DNA from 3 places in the Alkaliphilus crotonatoxidans genome. Region 3 is predicted to be linked to each of the others. Evidence: a T-box and tRNA genes for the amino acid it is inferred to sense, from the RefSeq annotation. Region 3 holds a T-box; the other regions hold tRNA genes.

The links. A T-box is a leader RNA that pairs with one kind of tRNA and senses whether it is charged. The one in region 3 lies ahead of alaS (alanine--tRNA ligase), so its partner is inferred to be a tRNA-Ala.
Region 1: it has a tRNA-Ala gene. The T-box ahead of alaS (alanine--tRNA ligase) is inferred to sense a tRNA for this amino acid. The anticodon was not compared.
Region 2: it has a tRNA-Ala gene. The T-box ahead of alaS (alanine--tRNA ligase) is inferred to sense a tRNA for this amino acid. The anticodon was not compared.

The regions. Positions count from the first base shown of each region.
Region 1 covers NZ_BAAHXS010000004.1:228,538-232,587, reverse strand. Annotated here, with positions in the region: tRNA gene ACYQ1I_RS03625 (tRNA-Gly) at 1-33, shown strand, start outside; tRNA gene ACYQ1I_RS03620 (tRNA-Lys) at 42-117, shown strand; tRNA gene ACYQ1I_RS03615 (tRNA-Met) at 142-217, shown strand; rRNA gene ACYQ1I_RS03610 (16S ribosomal RNA) at 448-2,074, shown strand; tRNA gene ACYQ1I_RS03605 (tRNA-Ala) at 2,264-2,338, shown strand; rRNA gene ACYQ1I_RS03600 (23S ribosomal RNA) at 2,466-4,050, shown strand, end outside.
Region 2 covers NZ_BAAHXS010000004.1:235,295-239,344, reverse strand. Annotated here, with positions in the region: gene ACYQ1I_RS03685 (hypothetical protein) at 1-192, shown strand, start outside; rRNA gene ACYQ1I_RS03680 (16S ribosomal RNA) at 652-2,278, shown strand; tRNA gene ACYQ1I_RS03675 (tRNA-Ala) at 2,452-2,527, shown strand; rRNA gene ACYQ1I_RS03670 (23S ribosomal RNA) at 2,651-4,050, shown strand, end outside.
Region 3 covers NZ_BAAHXS010000006.1:940,319-944,368, forward strand. Annotated here, with positions in the region: gene alaS (alanine--tRNA ligase) at 1-2,194, opposite strand, end outside; T-box leader at 2,253-2,463, opposite strand; gene ACYQ1I_RS16540 (AI-2E family transporter) at 2,527-3,759, opposite strand; gene ACYQ1I_RS16545 (hypothetical protein) at 3,880-4,047, opposite strand.

The DNA.
Region 1 (4,050 bases), on a different contig from region 3:
GGGTCGCGGGTTCGAGTCCCGTCTTCCGCTCCATTAAATGTGACTCATTAGCTCAGCTGGTAGAGCACCTGACTCTTAATCAGGGTGTCCAGGGTTCGATCCCCTGATGGGTCACCATTTGAAAAGCAATATCAGTAATATCGCGGGGTGGAGCAGTTGGTAGCTCGTCGGGCTCATAACCCGAAGGTCACAGGTTCAAGTCCTGTCCCCGCAACCAAATTTATATAATTAACTTTATCAATCGCTTTCTTTTTATAAAATAAAAGAAGCGATAAAAAAATCTTTAAAATCACTTGACAAGAAACGTCAAAAGTGATATAGTATAAAAGTCGCCACTTGAGGGCGAAGGGGCCTAAGGCCTTGGATTTACAGGTCTTTGAAAACTGAACAGTATAGATATTAAGCCAGCATATAAAAGTCATTTTAAAATGACACCCAGAAATTTTTTTGATTAAGAGTTTGATCCTGGCTCAGGATGAACGCTGGCGGCGTGCCTAACACATGCAAGTCGAGCGGGCTGACGCTCAACACTGAGAATTCAGTATTTTGTCTAAATAGCCAGCGTCAAGGACGGAAGTATGGAGTCCTTCACGCGTTATTTAAGTGACAACACATGTTGTAAAGTGAACTGAATTTTGAGTGTTGAGCGGAAGCTAGCGGCGGACGGGTGAGTAACGCGTGGGCAACCTGCCCTGTACTGAGGGACAACAACGGGAAACCGTTGCTAATACCTCATAATACCTTTTAAAGGCATCTTTTTAAGGTCAAAGATTTATCGGTACAGGATGGGCCCGCGTCTGATTAGCTAGTTGGTGGGGTAATGGCCCACCAAGGCGACGATCAGTAGCCGACCTGAGAGGGTGATCGGCCACACTGGAACTGAGACACGGTCCAGACTCCTACGGGAGGCAGCAGTGGGGAATATTGCACAATGGGCGAAAGCCTGATGCAGCAACGCCGCGTGAGCGATGAAGGCCTTCGGGTCGTAAAGCTCTGTCCTAAGGGAAGAAATTTGACGGTACCTTGGGAGGAAGCCCCGGCTAACTACGTGCCAGCAGCCGCGGTAATACGTAGGGGGCAAGCGTTATCCGGAATCACTGGGCGTAAAGGGTGCGTAGGCGGTCTTACAAGTCAGGGGTGAAAGGCTACGGCTCAACCGTAGTAAGCCTTTGAAACTGTAGGACTTGAGTGCAGGAGAGGAAAGTGGAATTCCTAGTGTAGCGGTGAAATGCGTAGATATTAGGAGGAACACCAGTGGCGAAGGCGACTTTCTGGACTGTAACTGACGCTGAGGCACGAAAGTGTGGGGAGCAAACAGGATTAGATACCCTGGTAGTCCACACCGTAAACGATGAGTGCTAGGTGTTGGGGGTCAAACCTCAGTGCCGCAGCTAACGCATTAAGCACTCCGCCTGGGGAGTACGCTCGCAAGAGTGAAACTCAAAGGAATTGACGGGGACCCGCACAAGCAGCGGAGCATGTGGTTTAATTCGAAGCAACGCGAAGAACCTTACCTGGACTTGACATCCCTCGGACCACTCCTTAATCGGAGTTTTCCCTTCGGGGACTGAGGAGACAGGTGGTGCATGGTTGTCGTCAGCTCGTGTCGTGAGATGTTGGGTTAAGTCCCGCAACGAGCGCAACCCTTGTCTTTAGTTGCCAGCAGTTCGGCTGGGCACTCTAGAGAGACTGCCGGGGATAACTCGGAGGAAGGTGGGGATGACGTCAAATCATCATGCCCCTTATGTTCAGGGCTACACACGTGCTACAATGGCCGATACAAAGGGCAGCGAAGGAGTAATCTGAAGCCAATCCCATAAAGTCGGTCCCAGTTCGGATTGTGGGCTGAAACTCGCCCACATGAAGTTGGAGTTGCTAGTAATCGCGAATCAGAATGTCGCGGTGAATGCGTTCCCGGGTCTTGTACACACCGCCCGTCACACCATGGGAGTCGGAAGCACCCGAAGCCAGCTATCTAACCGTAAGGAGGAAGCTGTCGAAGGTGAAGTCGATGACTGGGGTGAAGTCGTAACAAGGTAGCCGTATCGGAAGGTGCGGCTGGATCACCTCCTTTCTAAGGAGCTTAGGCTTAAGCTATACTGTTTAGTTTTGAAAGACCTTTAAGCAGATGGCCGAAAGTTCAAAATGAACTTTCGTGGCAGTCCCGCTTAGTTAAAAATTCTGGAATTCATAACAATCAGCTTGTTGATCGCAATACAAATGAATCGGAAGAATGTGGTTAACGAGTCCACTAAGAACACCTGGGGGCGTAGCTCAGTTGGGAGAGCACCTGCCTTGCAAGCAGGGGGTCAGGAGTTCGACTCTCGCTCCGTCTCCACCGATTGTTCCTTGAAAACTGCACAATGTTTAAAAGTAAAGCTGAGAATAATACACAGCGTAAGCTGTTGTATGCATCAATTACTCTTTAAGTTAATGTTGATCATTAACTGAACGATTATTAGCATGGTCAAGCTAATAAGGGCAGAGGGTGGATGCCTTGGCACCAGGAGCCGACGAAGGACGTGGTAAGCTGCGATAAGCATCGGGGAGCTGCAAGCAAGCTTTGATCCGGTGATTTCCGAATGGGGAAACCCACTTGAAGTAATGTTCAAGTATCATTTACTGAATCCATAGGTAAATGAAGGTAGACCAGGGGAACTGAAACATCTAAGTACCCTGAGGAAGAGAAAGAAAAATCGATTCCCTTAGTAGCGGCGAGCGAAATGGGATGAGCCCAAACCGATAGGGTTTACTCTATCGGGGTTGCGGACACAGTCTTAAGAAGGCGGCTATTGTAATAGAAGAGGTCTGGAAGGGCCCACCATAGAAGGTAATAGTCCTGTATATGAAACAAGAAGGCCTTTGACTGTGCTCCAGAGTACCACGGGACACGTGAAACCCTGTGGGAAGCTGGGGGGACCACCCCCCAAGGCTAAATACTACCTGGTGACCGATAGCGCATAGTACCGTGAGGGAAAGGTGAAAAGAACCCCGGAAGGGGAGTGAAATAGAACCTGAAACCCTTTGCTTACAAGCTGTGGGAGCACTTTTTATGTGTGACCGCGTACTTTTTGTAGAACGGGCCAACGAGTTATGGTATGAAGCAAGGTTAAGCACTTCAGGTGCGAAGCCGTAGCGAAAGCGAGTCTTAACTGGGCGCTTAGTTTCATGCCATAGACCCGAAACCAGGCGACCTACCCATGGACAGGATGAAGCGGAAGTAAAATTTCGTGGAGGTCCGAACCGATTGACGTTGAAAAGTCACCGGATGAGCTGTGGGTAGCGGTGAAATTCCAATCGAGCTTGGAGATAGCTGGTTCTCGCCGAAATAGCTTTAGGGCTAGCCTCAGGTTTAGAGATGCGGAGGTAGAGCACTGAATGGTCTAGGGGCCTTCACCGGTTACCAAAACCTATCAAACTCCGAATGCCGTTATCTTTTACCTGGGAGTCAGACTGCGAGTGATAAGATCCGTAGTCAAGAGGGAAACAGCCCAGACCATCAGCTAAGGTCCCTAAGTATACGTTAAGTGGAAAAGGATGTGGAGTTGCACAGACAACCAGGATGTTGGCTTAGAAGCAGCCACTCATTTAAAGAGTGCGTAATAGCTCACTGGTCGAGTGATTCTGCGCCGAAAATGTCCGGGGCTCAAACGTATCACCGAAGCTATGGATGCTGACGTAATCATTAGTACTTTTATGATCCAATGCTGACGCATGAGGACATTTAGCGAAAACAAACTTAGCCATCCGCTAGGATTAAATCAATGTTTTCGCCAAATACCTTAAGCTCAAAGCTATTTATGAAAGTAGTAATGATTACGTCAGCGTGGTAGGCGAGCATTCTGTAAGGGTTGAAGCTGTACCGGAAGGAGCAGTGGACTTTACAGAAGAGAGAATGTTGGCATGAGTAACGAGAGGCAGGTGAGAATCCTGCCCGTCGAAAACCTAAGGTTTCCTGAGGAAGGTTCGTCCGCTCAGGGTTAGTCGGGACCTAAGCCGAGGCCGAAGGGCGTAGGCGATGGACAACAGGTTGAGATTCCTGTACCACCT
Region 2 (4,050 bases), on a different contig from region 3:
CTTGATCAGGTGGAATTGGAAAAACTGAAGGAACAGTTGGCCGTATCCCGTCAAGAGGAATTTGAAGATTATTTGTGGGGACTGGCAGGTCAAAGTCTTGACTATCGAAGACTTAATCTTGTAGGAATGATGATAGATTATGCAGATGTCACCTATGAGGATTCAATATTAAAGATCACCATCTATAGGTAGCTTCCGGTAGACAAGCGGCTAAATGATTTACATCAGAAAAGATAGATTTTAAATTAATTAGATTAATTAAAAATTATATAAGATGCTTCTATTTTGAATATGCGGGGCCGCCTTTACTTTGGTTTTTTAGAAAAATTGGAATAAAAAACCTGTTGAAAGGAAAGTATAAAAGTGATATATTAATCAAGCTGTCTGTTGAACATCAGCAAAGGATCATTGTATACTGCTTATAGATGGTATCGTCCCTAATACATCATTTTTTAATAATGATAATAGAGACGATAAAAAATTTCAAAAAAAGCCTTGACAGCATGGCAGAATAAATGATATGATGTTTAAGTTGTCGCTTTAAGACAGCCGAGGCCTTGGGCCTTGAATTTACAGGTCTTTGAAAACTGAACAGTATAGATATTAAGCCAGCATATAAAAGTCATTTTAAAATGACACCCAGAAATTTTTTTGATTAAGAGTTTGATCCTGGCTCAGGATGAACGCTGGCGGCGTGCCTAACACATGCAAGTCGAGCGGGCTGACGCTCAACACTGAGAATTCAGTATTTTGTCTAAATAGCCAGCGTCAAGGACGGAAGTATGGAGTCCTTCACGCGTTATTTAAGTGACAACACATGTTGTAAAGTGAACTGAATTTTGAGTGTTGAGCGGAAGCTAGCGGCGGACGGGTGAGTAACGCGTGGGCAACCTGCCCTGTACTGAGGGACAACAACGGGAAACCGTTGCTAATACCTCATAATACCTTTTAAAGGCATCTTTTTAAGGTCAAAGATTTATCGGTACAGGATGGGCCCGCGTCTGATTAGCTAGTTGGTGGGGTAATGGCCCACCAAGGCGACGATCAGTAGCCGACCTGAGAGGGTGATCGGCCACACTGGAACTGAGACACGGTCCAGACTCCTACGGGAGGCAGCAGTGGGGAATATTGCACAATGGGCGAAAGCCTGATGCAGCAACGCCGCGTGAGCGATGAAGGCCTTCGGGTCGTAAAGCTCTGTCCTAAGGGAAGAAATTTGACGGTACCTTGGGAGGAAGCCCCGGCTAACTACGTGCCAGCAGCCGCGGTAATACGTAGGGGGCAAGCGTTATCCGGAATCACTGGGCGTAAAGGGTGCGTAGGCGGTCTTACAAGTCAGGGGTGAAAGGCTACGGCTCAACCGTAGTAAGCCTTTGAAACTGTAGGACTTGAGTGCAGGAGAGGAAAGTGGAATTCCTAGTGTAGCGGTGAAATGCGTAGATATTAGGAGGAACACCAGTGGCGAAGGCGACTTTCTGGACTGTAACTGACGCTGAGGCACGAAAGTGTGGGGAGCAAACAGGATTAGATACCCTGGTAGTCCACACCGTAAACGATGAGTGCTAGGTGTTGGGGGTCAAACCTCAGTGCCGCAGCTAACGCATTAAGCACTCCGCCTGGGGAGTACGCTCGCAAGAGTGAAACTCAAAGGAATTGACGGGGACCCGCACAAGCAGCGGAGCATGTGGTTTAATTCGAAGCAACGCGAAGAACCTTACCTGGACTTGACATCCCTCGGACCACTCCTTAATCGGAGTTTTCCCTTCGGGGACTGAGGAGACAGGTGGTGCATGGTTGTCGTCAGCTCGTGTCGTGAGATGTTGGGTTAAGTCCCGCAACGAGCGCAACCCTTGTCTTTAGTTGCCAGCAGTTCGGCTGGGCACTCTAGAGAGACTGCCGGGGATAACTCGGAGGAAGGTGGGGATGACGTCAAATCATCATGCCCCTTATGTTCAGGGCTACACACGTGCTACAATGGCCGATACAAAGGGCAGCGAAGGAGTAATCTGAAGCCAATCCCATAAAGTCGGTCCCAGTTCGGATTGTGGGCTGAAACTCGCCCACATGAAGTTGGAGTTGCTAGTAATCGCGAATCAGAATGTCGCGGTGAATGCGTTCCCGGGTCTTGTACACACCGCCCGTCACACCATGGGAGTCGGAAGCACCCGAAGCCAGCTATCTAACCGTAAGGAGGAAGCTGTCGAAGGTGAAGTCGATGACTGGGGTGAAGTCGTAACAAGGTAGCCGTATCGGAAGGTGCGGCTGGATCACCTCCTTTCTAAGGAGCTTAGGCTTAAGCTATACTGTTTAGTTTTGAAAGACTTTAAGCAGATGGCCGAAAGTTAAAATAACTTTCGTGGCAGTCCGCTTAGTTAAAAATTCTGGAATTCATAACAATAGTTTTGATGCAATACAAATGAATGGAAGAATTTTTAACATCATAAAAAACCTGGGGGCGTAGCTCAGTTGGGAGAGCACCTGCCTTGCAAGCAGGGGGTCAGGAGTTCGACTCTCCTCGTCTCCACCATTGTTCCTTGAAAACTGCACAATGTTTAAAAGTAAAGCTGAGAATAATACACAGCGTAAGCTGTTGTATGCATCAATTACTCTTTAAGTTAATGTTGATCATTAACTGAACGATTATTAGCATGGTCAAGCTAATAAGGGCAGAGGGTGGATGCCTTGGCACCAGGAGCCGACGAAGGACGTGGTAAGCTGCGATAAGCATCGGGGAGCTGCAAGCAAGCTTTGATCCGGTGATTTCCGAATGGGGAAACCCACTTGAAGTAATGTTCAAGTATCATTTACTGAATCCATAGGTAAATGAAGGTAGACCAGGGGAACTGAAACATCTAAGTACCCTGAGGAAGAGAAAGAAAAATCGATTCCCTTAGTAGCGGCGAGCGAAATGGGATGAGCCCAAACCGATAGGGTTTACTCTATCGGGGTTGCGGACACAGTCTTAAGAAGGCGGCTATTGTAATAGAAGAGGTCTGGAAGGGCCCACCATAGAAGGTAATAGTCCTGTATATGAAACAAGAAGGCCTTTGACTGTGCTCCAGAGTACCACGGGACACGTGAAACCCTGTGGGAAGCTGGGGGGACCACCCCCCAAGGCTAAATACTACCTGGTGACCGATAGCGCATAGTACCGTGAGGGAAAGGTGAAAAGAACCCCGGAAGGGGAGTGAAATAGAACCTGAAACCCTTTGCTTACAAGCTGTGGGAGCACTTTTTATGTGTGACCGCGTACTTTTTGTAGAACGGGCCAACGAGTTATGGTATGAAGCAAGGTTAAGCACTTCAGGTGCGAAGCCGTAGCGAAAGCGAGTCTTAACTGGGCGCTTAGTTTCATGCCATAGACCCGAAACCAGGCGACCTACCCATGGACAGGATGAAGCGGAAGTAAAATTTCGTGGAGGTCCGAACCGATTGACGTTGAAAAGTCACCGGATGAGCTGTGGGTAGCGGTGAAATTCCAATCGAGCTTGGAGATAGCTGGTTCTCGCCGAAATAGCTTTAGGGCTAGCCTCAGGTTTAGAGATGCGGAGGTAGAGCACTGAATGGTCTAGGGGCCTTCACCGGTTACCAAAACCTATCAAACTCCGAATGCCGTTATCTTTTACCTGGGAGTCAGACTGCGAGTGATAAGATCCGTAGTCAAGAGGGAAACAGCCCAGACCATCAGCTAAGGTCCCTAAGTATACGTTAAGTGGAAAAGGATGTGGAGTTGCACAGACAACCAGGATGTTGGCTTAGAAGCAGCCACTCATTTAAAGAGTGCGTAATAGCTCACTGGTCGAGTGATTCTGCGCCGAAAATGTCCGGGGCTCAAACGTATCACCGAAGCTATGGATGCTGACGTAATCATTAGTACTTTTATGATCCAATGCTGACGCATGAGGACATTTAGCGAAAACAAACTTAGCCATCCGCTAGGATTAAATCAATGTTTTCGCCAAATACCTTAAGCTCAAAGCTATTTATGAAAGTAGTAATGATTACGTCAGCGTGGTAGGCGAGCATTCTGTAAGGGTTGAAGCTGTACCG
Region 3 (4,050 bases):
TTAACAGGGCGTTTTCCTGGGTTTTAACAATTTCAGCGGCCCTTGATAGTACCTCCCTTTGATTTCTTACATATCGGTAGGCCTCATCACCAGTTAGGGCCTCAATTCTCCTTGTACCAGATGCAATTCCCGCCTCGCTTAAAAGAATAAACATGCCGATTTCACTTGTATTTTTTACATGGCAGCCGCCGCATAGCTCAATACTAAAATCCCCTGTCTTAACGACCCTCACGAATTCGCCATATTTTTCTCCGAAGAGGGCTTCAGCTCCCATATTCTTTGCCTCTTTAATTGAGGTCTCAAAAATATCTACTTTTAAGGCTGCCATAATTTTCTCGTTCATTAAGGCTTCAATTTCCTTCAACTGCTCCTGGCTTAATCCTTCAAAATGGGTAAAGTCAAATCGCAGACGCTCTGGAGTCACCAGGGAACCCGCCTGCTGTACGTGATCGCCCACTACATCCTTTAAAATTCGATGGAGTAAATGGGTTGCTGTATGATTTTTACTTGTATTTCGTCTTAAGGCCTCGTCTACAGAGCCCTTCACCTCATCCCCCACCGCCAGATTTCCTGTTTCGACGGCGACCATAAGATGAATTCGATTATTGGGCCCCTTTTTGGTATCCATAACCCTTCCTTTAAAGGTGTCATTTGCAAGATATCCCCTATCGCCAACCTGTCCGCCACTTTCACCATAGAAGGAGGTCTTATCAAGTATTACCAGGGCTTCCTCTCCCGCAGCTACCGAATTGACTGCTTCTTGATTTTTAAGGATGGCCAATACGCTCCCTGGAATTGAAAGCTGATGATAACCCACAAAGGAGGTTTCAATGGATTTATCTAAGCCTTCAAAGCTTTCTTTTTTCCAGCCCTCTATATCGTTGCCTAGCCGGGCGGTTCTGGCCCGATGGCGCTGCTTATCCATTTCTTCACTAAAGCCTGCCTCGTCAACAGTCATTCCCTTTTCTTCTAGGATCTCCTTGGTTAAATCCAATGGGAATCCAAAGGTGTCGTACAGCTTAAAGGCTTCCTCTCCATTTAATACAGAACCCCCTGATTTCTCCAGGTCTTCAATATATTGATTTAATATATCTACTCCCTGATGAATGGTTTCTTGAAAACGCTCTTCTTCAATCCTTAACACTTTTTGAATATAATCCCTTTTTTCAACCAGCTCTCGATAGGTTTCACCGTACATTTCGATTACGGCATCCACCAGATTATACAGGAAGGCTTCATTTCTACCCAATAGCTTTCCATGACGGGCAGCCCTTCTGATAATTCTTCTCAGAACGTATCCTCTACCTTCATTACTGGGAATAATCCCATCTCCCACCATAAAGGTAATGGACCGTATATGGTCGGTAATAATTCTAAGGGAGGTATCATCCTTTCCATTAACAAGATATTGACTTCCTGTCGCTTCACAGACCCTCTCTAAAATGTGCTTCATTGTATCGATATCGAAAATAGAATCCACCTGCTGCATAATACAGGCTATTCGCTCAAGTCCCATTCCCGTATCGATGTTGGGATTGGGCAGTGGATTATAATTGCCTTCAGCATCCTTATTATATTGGGTGAAAACATGATTCCAAAATTCGATGTATCGGTCACATTCACAGCCGGGCTTACAATCGTCATGTCCGCAGCCATACTTTTCGCCACGGTCATAGTAAATTTCAGAACAGGGGCCACAGGGTCCCAGGTCAATTTCCCAGAAATTATCCTCTTTTCCCAGCTTAACAACCCGCTCAGCAGGTATTCCTACCTCCTCGATCCAGATTCGATAGGCCTCATCATCCTCTAAATAGACACTTACCCAAAGTCTGTCAAGGGGCAGCTTTAAATAATCTCTAACAAACTCCCAGCCCCATTGAATTGACTCTCTTTTGAAATAATCACCAAAGGAAAAGTTACCCAGCATTTCAAAAAAAGTAGCATGTCGAGCGGTTTTTCCAACGTTTTCTATGTCCCCTGTACGGATACACTTCTGACAGGTAGCCATTCGCTTCCGGGGAGGGACCTCCGCCCCAGAAAAATAGGGCTTAAGGGGAGCCATACCGGCATTAATCAACAACAGACTGTTGTCATTGATTGGTACTAGTGGATAGCTATCGGCTACCAGGTGTCCCTTTGCTTCAAAAAATTCCAGAAAGGATTTTCTAATTTCATTCAAGCTCATCTTTTCCATGGTTTTTTTCCTCCTTAATAAAAATTGCAAAATAAAAAGCCGCCTTATCATTTAATAATATAGGGACGAGCATTGCCCGCGGTACCACCCTAATTACCTGAAAAGGTCGACTTCATTTACATGTTAACGGAATTACCGATAATCTTTACTTATCTTCAAGATTATAGCTCTGAGACTGCTTCATATGGCTTTTCTAGGGGTTTTTCAGCCCAGAACCCCCTCTCTAAAAGAAAGATGACCATATTACTCCTTCTCGTCATTGCCGATGGCATATTTAGTTTATTTGAATTATAATAAACTTATGAAATTTTGTCAAAGTTTTTTTATCAAAGCTACTTAAAGCTTACGATATAATTAATCGTATGCTTTCCCAAAACCTTAATGACACCCGCTGCCGGAACAGCGAAAATCAACCCCAAAAGACCAAAGAATTTGCCGCCCACCACCAGGGCAAGGATTACCCAAACTGGATGGATTCCCACACTTGCCCCAACGATTTTAGGGGAAAGTATACCGCTTTCAATCTGTTGTATAATTGTAAAGATAACAATTACCCAAAGGGCCTTCATGGGGCCATCCAGCAGGGCAAAAAATACGCCTGGAATAATGCCGATCACTGGACCAAAATAGGGAATGACATTGGCAATGGCCACAATAATTCCTACAATTACTGCAAAGTTAACCCTTAAGGCAAACAGTGCAATGGTAGTCATAATGCCGACGAAGGAGGCAATAATCAGCTGGCCTCGAATAAATCCCCCCAGCACCTCATCAAATTCCCTAAAAATTGCCAATACGCCTTTACGTCTTTTTATTGGAATCATAAGAATTGCTGTTTTTTTAAACATTTCAGCATCCTTCAGGAAATAGAAGGTTAATACCGGAATTAAAACCAGGCTGAAAATACTTGAAAAAATCGACAAAAGTGAATTTGTTATACTGGTTAAGGCATTTAATACAACCTGTTGAATCCAATCGGCATTGATAGGCTGTAGATCCCGTATTCCAAATTCTGGAGGTAGACTTTGAAGGTTTCTATTCAGGCTCTGGTAAAAACGATTGAAGTACTCATAGGCTTGATGGCTGAATTCAGGAAGCATTTCCAAAAGGCCTCTTAGCTCTGCTCCCATTTTTGGAAAAATTGTAAGGGATAAGGTTAATAATAAAACAGAAATAGCCAAATAAACAATTAATACTCCCCAAAATCGCTTTATTCCATATTGATTTAAATATTTAACCAGGGGATTTAGTATGTAAGCCAGTACAATGGCAACGATAAAGGGAGTTAATAAATTGAACAGCAGACTTCTCATGCTAATGATCATTAATAGGGCAAATATCCCTGCTAGGGTTAGCATAAAAGACAGGAGCTGTTTACGCTTTAGTATTATTCTTTGCTTGCTCTCTACGTAGCGGTTTCCTATGTGAACTAAGTAGTAAATTCCGGCCAATAGCAAAATTAACATAGCAATCTGAGTAATTAACTCTATCAAATTTACAAAATAACTGCTTCCCGTTATTTCCTTAACGCCCTTTGATATCGCTTCTAAAGCAGATTCATTCATTAAAATCCCTCCCCGCCTACAAAGATAGCACTTATTACCATCATAGCATATTCTGCCTATTACTACAATCTGGAAAGGTAATTGTAAATATTTTAAAAGCAGCCCTTCAGCTGCTTTTAACTAGAATAAGTTCATCCCCATTAAGCCCGTTGCCTTCATCAGCATCCTTCTTGTTTGTCGCATGGCCTTCTTTCTTTCTCTAGGGCTCATATTCGAAGTCGCATACATGGCTGCTGTGGCTCCAAGAATTCCACCTGTTATAAAACCAACTACTGTTCCTCGATTCACTGT